DNA from 3 places in the Enterococcus sp. AAFC-DPL-5146 genome. Region 3 is predicted to be linked to each of the others. Evidence: a T-box and tRNA genes for the amino acid it is inferred to sense, from the RefSeq annotation. Region 3 holds a T-box; the other regions hold tRNA genes.

Region 1 (3,283 bases), 1.0 Mb from region 3:
GCTCCATTTTCTTACCCTTTTTACAGGAAGTATGGTTTTGAACAGTTATTTGAACAAACCAAATATACAGTAAAAGCAGCTGATTGGCCCAATGTAAAATCGGTTCCTGGTCAGATGAAACGTGTAACTTTTGAAGAAGCAAAAAGTATTTGCAAAAACATATATGCCGCTTCAACAAAAAATCAACGGGGCGCAGTGATTCGAGAATCTTGGTGGTTAGAATACACTTTTGGTATGGATCAGGAAAATCAATTTGCTTTGTATGAGGATGAAGAAGGGATAGCAAAAGGTTACTTGATTTATCAATCAAGCGGGGAACGTTTTGTTATAAAAGAATGGGGATATTTAACTGAACAAGCATTTAAATCAATCGCTCGTTTTGTTGGTTCCCACAATGGATCGTCGCAAGAATTTTACTTAGAAACAGGATTTGATGGTCATAACTTGAGTTATTTGATGCCAGCACCTTTAGTGGACATGAAAATTGATCCTTTTATGATGGGAAGAATTATTGATTTACAGAGTTTCTTGAATAAATATCCTTTCAAAACAGGGGATAACGAAAGATATTATCTTAAGATAGAAGATACTTATGGTTCATGGAACGAGGGATTCTGGGAATTATTGATTAACGAAGAAGGAAAAAGTACTGTAAGAAAACTAGAGGAGCAACCCGACCTGATAAGTGACGAAGCATTACTTGTAAGCACGATTCAATCGTTGACTCAAGTTTTTATGGGCTATCGAACAATCAGTGAACTAAGATTTTATGGAAAAATTACTGGAGAAGAAGAATTGGTCGATTCACTAGATAAACGTTTAGTAAAAGGAATACCTGTTTTAGAAGATTATTTTTAAAAATAGGCTAAGTGAGTTTGTTGTCTAACATACTCACTTAGCCTATTCATATTTATACGTTGTTTTGGTCATTTTCAATCGTTTCTCCAGTAGATTGTTCATGGTATTCTTCTAAAGCTTTCTTAAAAATTTCTTCTTTTTCTTGTTTATAACTATCTTGACGTTCCGCAAATGTTTTTTCTTTAGATTTATCAAGCATAATTACACCTCCCTTATTCTTAGCGGTATTATTCAAGGGTAACATCCTTTGAAAGCATTTACGAATTTTTTGTTCATAGGCGGATGATTAGCAAAAATAACTGGAAATTCTTATAATTTGAAGTATAGAAGTGAGTAGAAATCAAAAATCGAAAGGCGGAGAAAAGTATGAGTAAGACAAAAGAAGAAAAAGTTGCAAGAAATGGTAAAATCGGTAAAAATTTAGCCATTGTGGTTGGCGGGCTTTACTTAATTAAGATGTTAAAGGGAAAGATGAATGTTAAAAAGTAAAAGGTTACGAAGAATGAGATGTTGGTGATTCTGTTAAATGCTCATAAGGCGTAATGGTTACTGTATTCAATGATGCTAAAGCCATTTATTGAAGTTCATCATCAGAATGGATGATATTATGCACATTGAGATATTCTTAAGAATAAAATAGTTGTGGAAAAATTAATGGAGACAAAATATTACAGAAGTGTTCAGTTGTATTGGGCACTTCTTTTTTTGATTGACAAGAAAGTAACTGCATTATTCATCACTCAATAAAACAAATTGAATTCAGTAGATCTTCTCAAATAAAAGAAACGGGTACTTGATATGTAGTTGTAACAGTTGATTCAAATTTAATTATCCAATTCGATTTAAACAAATTAGTTTACAAAATACAATATCAACTCGAATTACGAAGTAAATAGACATTGAGAACAGTAAATTGACAGATCCATACTCTCAAAGTAAAATAGGCTACATGAGCTTTACCAGAAATCTAGTAATACTAATAGTTAAATAGCTAAAGAATGTTCTCGTAGCTCAGTAGGATAGAGCAATCGCCTCCTAAGCGATAGGCCGCTGGTTCGATTCCAGTCGGGAACGTAAAAAAGACCTTTGAAACGCTGATTTCAAAGGTCTTTTTTTATTTTGTGCCAATTTTGTGTCAAATTTATGCTTAGAAATTTGGCACAACTAATTTCATCAGTAAACAAACTAAAGCTTCTTTAATATAGAAGCTAAATAAGTCCAATCCTGTTGAATATCTACTTCAAGTTTCCTGTTGTAAAAAACAGCAGCGGGATGATAGATTGGGAATAGTTTATATATTCTAGTCGATTCAATTAGTTTATTTTCTTTTTGAGAATACTCTAAAATTGGTAACTCTAGTAGTTTTCCGTGATAATCTGAAATCGTATATTTGTTTCCCAATAATCGTTTTAAACCAGTATTTCCCATAGGTACGAGAATTTTAGGTTGAATCGTTTGGATTTCAAAGTCAAGCAAAGGTGCATAAGCCAATACTTCTGTTTTTGTTGGCGGTCGGTTTGGGTATTTTGTTTCTACAATGCTCGTTCGTTTATTGAGTTGTCTTTTTATACTGAAAGGTCTGCTTCTAACGGTACTAGTAATATAAATATCTTCTCGTTTTAAGTCAGCATTTGCTAGCCAACCGTCAAGTTTTTTTCCAGATTTACCGCTAAATGGAATACTTGTTTTTATTTCTGTTTCGCCAGGAGCTTCCCCTACTAGCATTAGTGTTGCACCTTTAGGACCTTGTCCAGAGAGGAAGCCTTCTAAATTATGTTCAGACATTTTTTCAGTAACTGCTTCAACGAGTTTTTTTGGATAGTCCATTATAATCCTCTCCTTTCTAATCCAAAAAACGCACTGATTTATTTAATCAGTGCGTTCGTCTGTCAAATTAAGCCCAATCACCATTTCTAAAAATTGGGACAAGTGTACCATCTTCTCTAATCCCATCAATATCCATTTCATTTGATCCAATCATGAAATCAACATGAGTATGGCTTCGATTTAAACCTGCTTCTGTCAATTGCTCTTCACTCATTTCAGTACCGCCTTGTAAGTTGAAAGCATAGGCTGAGCCGAAAGCTAAATGATTTGAAGCATTTTCATCAAATAAGGTATTGTAAAAAATAATTCCAGATTGAGAAATTGGTGATGGATCAGGAACTAAAGCAACTTCACCTAAATGACGCGCACCTTCATCTGTTTCTAGTAATTTTCCTAATACTTCTTCACCTTGTTCTGCGGAGAAATCAATGACTTTTCCGTCTTTAAATGTAAATTTCATACCAGAAATCGTCGTTCCAGCATAACTTAATGGTTTGGTACTAGAAACAACGCCATCGACATGGTTTCTATCAGGTGCTGTGAAAACTTCTTCTGTGGGCATATTGGCCATGAATTTTTCACCACGTGCATTATCACT
Region 2 (3,283 bases), 960 kb from region 3:
ATGAAACAGAATAAATTAAATGAAGCAGTAGGCTATTTTGAACAAGCTTATGCAATTCAACAGGATTTTCCACTGAATTTGGTGCTTGTAAATACGTATTTACAAGTGAATGAAAATGAGAAAGCTTTATCTTTAGCATCTGAGATGAAAGAAAATTATTTTGCTTATTTAGATTATTTGGAACTTTATATACAAATTTTGATCAAAAATCATATGTTTATTCAGGCACATAGCATAATCAATGAGCGCATCATGATGGAGAAAAGTGGAGAAATGAGGAAATTGATTTCTTTGAAAAAGAAGGTTCGTCATGTTGAATTGATGTACCAACAATATGAAGTTAGTAAAATCAAAGAATTAAAAGAAGAAATGAGCTACTTAAATACACATAATTACTATGAACAGTTAGCTATCTTAAAAAAAGCTGGAAAGCTCCCTCAAGACGAATTTATTATGATGGGAAAAAAGATTGTGTTAGACGCTCGAGTACATAATTTGGTTCGGTCATGGGTATTAGAAGAACTGGCCAATCTCCATGTTAAAGAAGAAATCAACTTTCTTTGGAGAGATAACAAAAAATATACAATTATCCCAGCTACTGTGGGTACACCGTTAGACAGTGCAGCTTATCAAAGAATCTTATTGTTTTTAGAGAAAGAACTGATTAATGATGATCCTATTTTATTAGTAGATATTATGGAAGAAATCAGGTTACATTTTGCCTTATTATATCCTTTAGCAGACGAAATCATTGAAAATCCGAAACTATGGGCGATTACTTATATTATTTCCTATAATCAGTCTATTGCAAAAAAGTATGAATTGGACGAAGAGCAAACGGAGATAGAAAAAATCCAGAAGTTGCAAAGCAAAATTCGCATTGAGCTTGAAAAAATGGCTTTATAGATGGAAAAAGAGTAAAGGAAAGTAAAATTCCTATACTCTTTTTATCTAGAAATGATGGATAAATCTATCTTTTAGACCTAAGTTTAATAAATACTAGGAGGGCAAATGAAAGAATAAAATACAAGAGAATTCCTCCTTGCAAAAAGGTGATGACTAAAAATAAAAACTGGTAATCAATAGTCGTAAACTGATTTAAATAATGACTGAAAATAAATTCTGAACAAGCTAAAAGAAGGGATACAACTAATAGCCTTGAATGATACTGACTCAATAAGATCAACTACCCTAACTAAAATTATTTGTTGGAAAAGTATAATAACACAAAAAAATTTGATTTTTAGATGAATTCTATAGATGGGTGTAATCATGTAGAAAATCATGGTAAATTATAGTTGGAATAAATAAAAAATCACTACTTTATTTATAGTGATTAGGTTTTAATTATCTTGTTAATATAACATACTATAGATACATCAACTTTTAAATTATGCTATAATTCTATATATAGCAATCTACTATTAGTTGAAAATGACGCGCCCTGAGGGAATCGAACCCCCGTCTCAAGAACCGGAATCTTACGTGATATCCACTACACTAAGGGCGCAAGCACGTTTATTAGTTTAGCTGATATTTTGATAAATTACAAGGGGAAGGACAAAAATAATGAAATTTGAACAACATTTATCCCAACAACAAAAACAAGTCCAAAAACTTGCAATGACCCAACAATTACAGCAATCTATCCAAATTTTACAATATAATTCAGAAGAACTTTATTCATATATAGAAGCCAAAGCATTGGAAAATCCTTTAATTGATATTCAGTCAGAGACAAACTATGGAGATTATGCAAGTTCTGGCAGTCGAACGTATACTAATGAAGAAAATAATTATATAAATCAGATTCCTGATAATCATATGTCGCTCTTTGAGTATTTGATTGATCAAATCCATTTGAACTATCGAGATACATATCTTCGAACTTTAGTGTTATTTTTAGTTGAGTATATCGATTTGAACGGTTATTTGATGATTGACTTAGATGAAGCGGCGGAAAAGACAGGAGCAAAATTAATCGAAATGCTGGACGCTTTGACCTTGATCCAGCAATTAGATCCGGCAGGTGTGGGTGCTAAAGACTTACGAGAGTGTTTAATGTTGCAAGTTGAGCGTGATGATACTGCACCAGCTTTAGCCTATATCGTAATTGAAGAAGAGTTTGATCATTTAGCGAATCGTAAGTGGGGATTGATTGCTAAAAAATTTGAAGTGGAATTGTCAGATATTCAGACAATTTTTGACTATATTCAAACTTTGACGCCAGCTCCTGGAAGCATATTTGAATCTACGTCAGGACTTTATATACGCCCTGATTTAACTGTGAGGATTAAAGAAAATCAGTTATCGATCCTTTCTAATAAAACCGGTGCACCAACGATTCAGTTTCAACAAGCTTATTTTGAACGAATGGAAGCAACTGATGACAAAGAAGTTAAAGCGTATATCAAGGAAAAGAAAAATGAATTTGAATGGCTAGAAAAAACAATTATTCAACGTGGGGACACGATTTTAAGAGTCGGTAAAGAGATTGTTAAACGCCAGCAGGAATTCTTTTTTAAAGAGGATCGGCCACTAAAACCAATGACTTTAAAAGAAATTGCAGAAGCATTGAATGTTCATGAATCAACAGTTAGCCGCACGGTTAATGGAAAATACTTAGAAACAGATTTTGGTGTTTTTGAACTTCGGTCGTTTTTTTCACACGGTTTATCAAATGAAAGTACTGGTGAAGAAACTTCGACAGGCAGTGTAAAAAAACAATTACAAGCGCTAGTCGATAATGAAAATAAAGCAAAACCTTTATCCGACCAAAAATTAGTTGATTTACTAAAAGAACAGGAAATCGAAATCTCTCGCCGTACCGTTACAAAATATAGGGAAGCACTAGGAATCCCATCATCTTCTAAGCGAAAGAGATATGATTGATTAGATAGGATAAAAAAAGAAGAGCTGCTAGCAGCTCTTCTTTTTTTATCTATAGTGGAAATAGCAACCTCTGTTAGTGATTTGTAAAAAAATTATGGACGCCAAACCAAATGTTCAGAAGGTAAACCATCTTCAATTCCTTGCCAAACAGAAACAAAATGATATTTTTTTAATAGGTGCTTTGATGCACTGTTGCTTGGATCAATAATGGCATAAACGGTAGATTTAGATAATACCTTTGACTGTTTTATTAGGCTCAACAAAGTAACAATAATTTGAGTGGCATAGCCTTTACCCCATTTTTCCGGTAACAACATATAGCCAATTTCTATTTTATGATTCTCATCCCAAGAAAGTTTACCAAAGCCGATATAGGTTTCTTGATCAAAGA
Region 3 (3,283 bases):
CGATTTGGTAGATCAGGGTTTTTCTCTGTAATTTGTTTGTTCGCTAATTCAACTGCTTCATTCAATACCTCTTCTAAAAGAACGATTTTACCTTTACGAGTCGACAATTTTTTACCACCTTGGGTAATCAAGCCGAATGGGATATGATGCATATCAGCTGACCAATCAAATCCAAGTTCTTTTAAAACTGCTTTTAATTGTTTAAAGTGATTGCTTTGCTCATTCCCAACAACATAAAGGGATTTTGCAAAGTCATAGGTCCGCTTGCGGTAAACCGCTGCTGCTAAGTCACGAGTGATATAAAGAGTCGCTCCATCTGATTTTTTAATCAAGGCTGGATTTAGATCATAGGCTGATAAATCAACAATTTCTGCGCCTTCGTTTTCTTGTAACAGATGTTTTTCTTCCAGCATCGTTACGATTTCATCCATCTTATCATTGTAGAACGCTTCACCATTGTATGAATCGAAGGATACTTCAAGCATTGAATAAATTTTGTCAAACTCTTTTAGTGATTCTGTACGGAACCATTGCCATAATTCTGTCGCTTCCTCGTCGCCTTCTTCAAGTTTTTTAAACCATGCACGCGCCTCATCTTCTAACTCAGGTTGCATTTCTGCTTCTTCATGAAATTGTACATATAAACGAAGCAGTTCATTGATAGGAGCATTTCTGACAGACTCTTCTGATCCCCATTTTTTATAAGCAACAATCAATTTTCCAAACTGCGTGCCCCAATCACCTAAATGATTAATACGAACTGGTTCATAACCAATTTTTTCTAAAATAAATGCAATTGAATTACCAATAACTGTTGAGCGAAGATGGCCCATTGAAATTGGTTTAGCGATATTTGGTGAAGACATATCGATTGGCACATTGCCTTTTTCTCCAATTGTGCTGTCACCGTAATGTCCTTTTTCTTTGGCGATTTGACCAATCACAGCTTGGCTGACCATTTTTTTATTCATGAAAAAGTTTAGGTAAGGTCCAACGACTTCGATTTTTTCAAAATCTTTACCAGAAATTTTTTCTGCTAAATCTGCAGCTATTTGTTGTGGTGCTTTACGGTAAGCTTTAGCTAATGAAAAAGCCGGAAATGCGACATCACCATGATCTACGGATTTAGGGTTTTCCAGTAACTGTTTAACTGCATCTAGAGATAAATCGTCTTTTACAACATCAAAAATAGCCTTTGCTACGATTTCTTTGTTATTCATATTTGTATATCCTCCTAAGAAATAATTTTAGTTTGATTCTGCTCTTTTATAGCCCTTAAAATTAAAGGGAAACGAAGCAAAATATAATGATTCAAAACAAAAAAGTCCCTGATGTCAAAAACACCAGAGACGAGATTTTCCCGCGGTACCACTCTAATTGTCCACTCTTTAAAAAAGGTGAACCCACTTAATCTTGTAACGGTAGATAGCCGTCTGCTTACGCAGATTCTCCAAAGTACGTTTCCTTCATTCGATTATTTTCGGCTTTCACCCTCCCGAAATCGCTTGGCTAATTCATAATGAAGTACTCTCTTTTTCCACGAATCACTATTAAACTCGGTTTATTATAGCAAATATTTTCCTATCTGCCTAGTCTTGTCTGTTTATTTTACGTTTAAATCGTCATAAATGTCAAACTAGGATCAGCATTTAAATGATAATCAGCGAGGTGATTTTTTTCTGCTTCGACAAACGCCGCAGCGCCAATCATGGCAGCATTATCACCACATAATCTAAGGGACGGAACAATGAACGTTACACCAGGTAATTCTTTGACAACTTCTTGGCTTAATCGCTCACGCAATCCTTTATTAGCTGCTACACCGCCTGCCATCACTAATTGTTTGACTGGATATTCTTTACACGCTCGTATTGTTTTATCAACTAACACGTCAATCACACTTGCTTGAAAACTCGCAGCTAAGTCCTTGATTACTAATTTTTCATCCCGTTGTTCAGCATTGTGGACGGTATTGATAAAGGAACTTTTTAATCCACTAAAACTAAAATCATAATTATCTTCTTTAATCATCGCTCGAGGAAAATGATACGTATCTTCTCCTTGATGCGCTAATTCATCGATTTCTTTTCCGCTTGGGTAAGTTAACCCTAAGACTCTGCCAACTTTATCATAGGCCTCACCTGCTGCATCATCTCGTGTTTCACCAATAATTTCAAAGGAACCTGTTTCTTTCATATAAACTAACTCCGTATGTCCGCCGCTTACTAATAACGCCATCAAAGGAAACTGTAGAGATTCTTCAAAATGTGCTGCATAAATATGTCCAGCCATATGATTAACTGGAATCAACGGCAAACTGTGTGCCCAAGCAAACGATTTAGCCGCAGAAATTCCAATCAATAAAGCTCCCACTAACCCCGGTCCATATGTCACTGCCACACCACTTAACTCATCAGGTTCTACACCAGATTTTGCTAAAGCATCATCAATACACAAAGTAATTTCTTCTACATGGTGGCGACTGGCAACTTCTGGCACAACTCCGCCGAAACGCTGGTGACTTTTTACTTGAGAAGCTACGATATTTGATAAAATCTTATCTCCATCTTCTACAACTGCTACACTTGTTTCATCACAGCTGCTTTCAATTGCTAAAATTAATTTTCTTTCCTTATTAAAAAAAGTCATTGACTCACTTCCTTAACTTTTAAACACATAACAACTCCGTCTTCTTTTGGATGATTGTAATAATTCTTCCGACAGTTGATTGTTTTGAATCCTTTTTTTTCATATAATTTTTGAGCATTTAAATTAGACGCACGAACTTCTAAAAATACCTGACTAATTTTTTTCTCGCTAAACTCTTTGATAACTTGATCCATCAATTGACTACCATACCCTTGTTGTTGATACTCTTTATGGATCACAACATGGGTAATATCGACTTCATCTAAAACCAAGTGATAACTGATAAAACCAATCCAACGATTGTCTTCTATTAACACAAGATATTCACTTTTCTCTTGTTCTAAATCAAGGCTAAATTGCTTCAACGACCATGGTGAGCCATGGCTATATGACTCTTCACTAAGACGCCAAAGAGTTTCAGAAGGATTATTTGTAGGTATATTTTCCTTTAAATAGTACATCGTTTCACACTTCTTTTAGATATAAAATCATCTCTAGCGCATCTTCTTTATCTTCCGTATAATAATCAGGTTTAATCGTATTTGATAAAAACCCGAGTTGTCGATAAACACGCTGGGCATTTTTATTACTTAATCTAACTTCTAAAGAGATTGTTTCACAATTATTTGCTTTA

Evidence for each region. A T-box is a leader RNA that pairs with one kind of tRNA and senses whether it is charged. The one in region 3 lies ahead of argS (arginine--tRNA ligase), so its partner is inferred to be a tRNA-Arg.
Region 1: it encodes a tRNA-Arg, which carries the amino acid that the T-box ahead of argS (arginine--tRNA ligase) is inferred to sense. The anticodon was not compared.
Region 2: it encodes a tRNA-Arg, which carries the amino acid that the T-box ahead of argS (arginine--tRNA ligase) is inferred to sense. The anticodon was not compared.

Annotation. Positions count from the first base shown of each region.
Region 1 covers NZ_CM177103.1:2,288,702-2,291,984, reverse strand. Annotated here, with positions in the region: gene AC4BB2_RS10440 (GNAT family N-acetyltransferase) at 1-858, shown strand, start outside; gene AC4BB2_RS10435 (hypothetical protein) at 911-1,057, opposite strand; gene AC4BB2_RS10430 (hypothetical protein) at 1,225-1,347, shown strand; tRNA gene AC4BB2_RS10425 (tRNA-Arg) at 1,859-1,932, shown strand; gene AC4BB2_RS10420 (uracil-DNA glycosylase) at 2,044-2,685, opposite strand; gene AC4BB2_RS10415 (aminopeptidase) at 2,753-3,283, opposite strand, start outside.
Region 2 covers NZ_CM177103.1:2,226,881-2,230,163, reverse strand. Annotated here, with positions in the region: gene AC4BB2_RS10170 (tetratricopeptide repeat protein) at 1-906, shown strand, start outside; tRNA gene AC4BB2_RS10165 (tRNA-Arg) at 1,439-1,510, opposite strand; gene rpoN (RNA polymerase factor sigma-54) at 1,570-2,892, shown strand; gene AC4BB2_RS10155 (GNAT family N-acetyltransferase) at 2,985-3,283, opposite strand, start outside.
Region 3 covers NZ_CM177103.1:1,271,702-1,274,984, reverse strand. Annotated here, with positions in the region: gene argS (arginine--tRNA ligase) at 1-1,220, opposite strand, end outside; T-box leader at 1,343-1,549, opposite strand; gene tsaD (tRNA (adenosine(37)-N6)-threonylcarbamoyltransferase complex transferase subunit TsaD) at 1,615-2,649, opposite strand; gene rimI (ribosomal protein S18-alanine N-acetyltransferase) at 2,646-3,110, opposite strand; gene rimI (ribosomal protein S18-alanine N-acetyltransferase) at 3,115-3,283, opposite strand, start outside.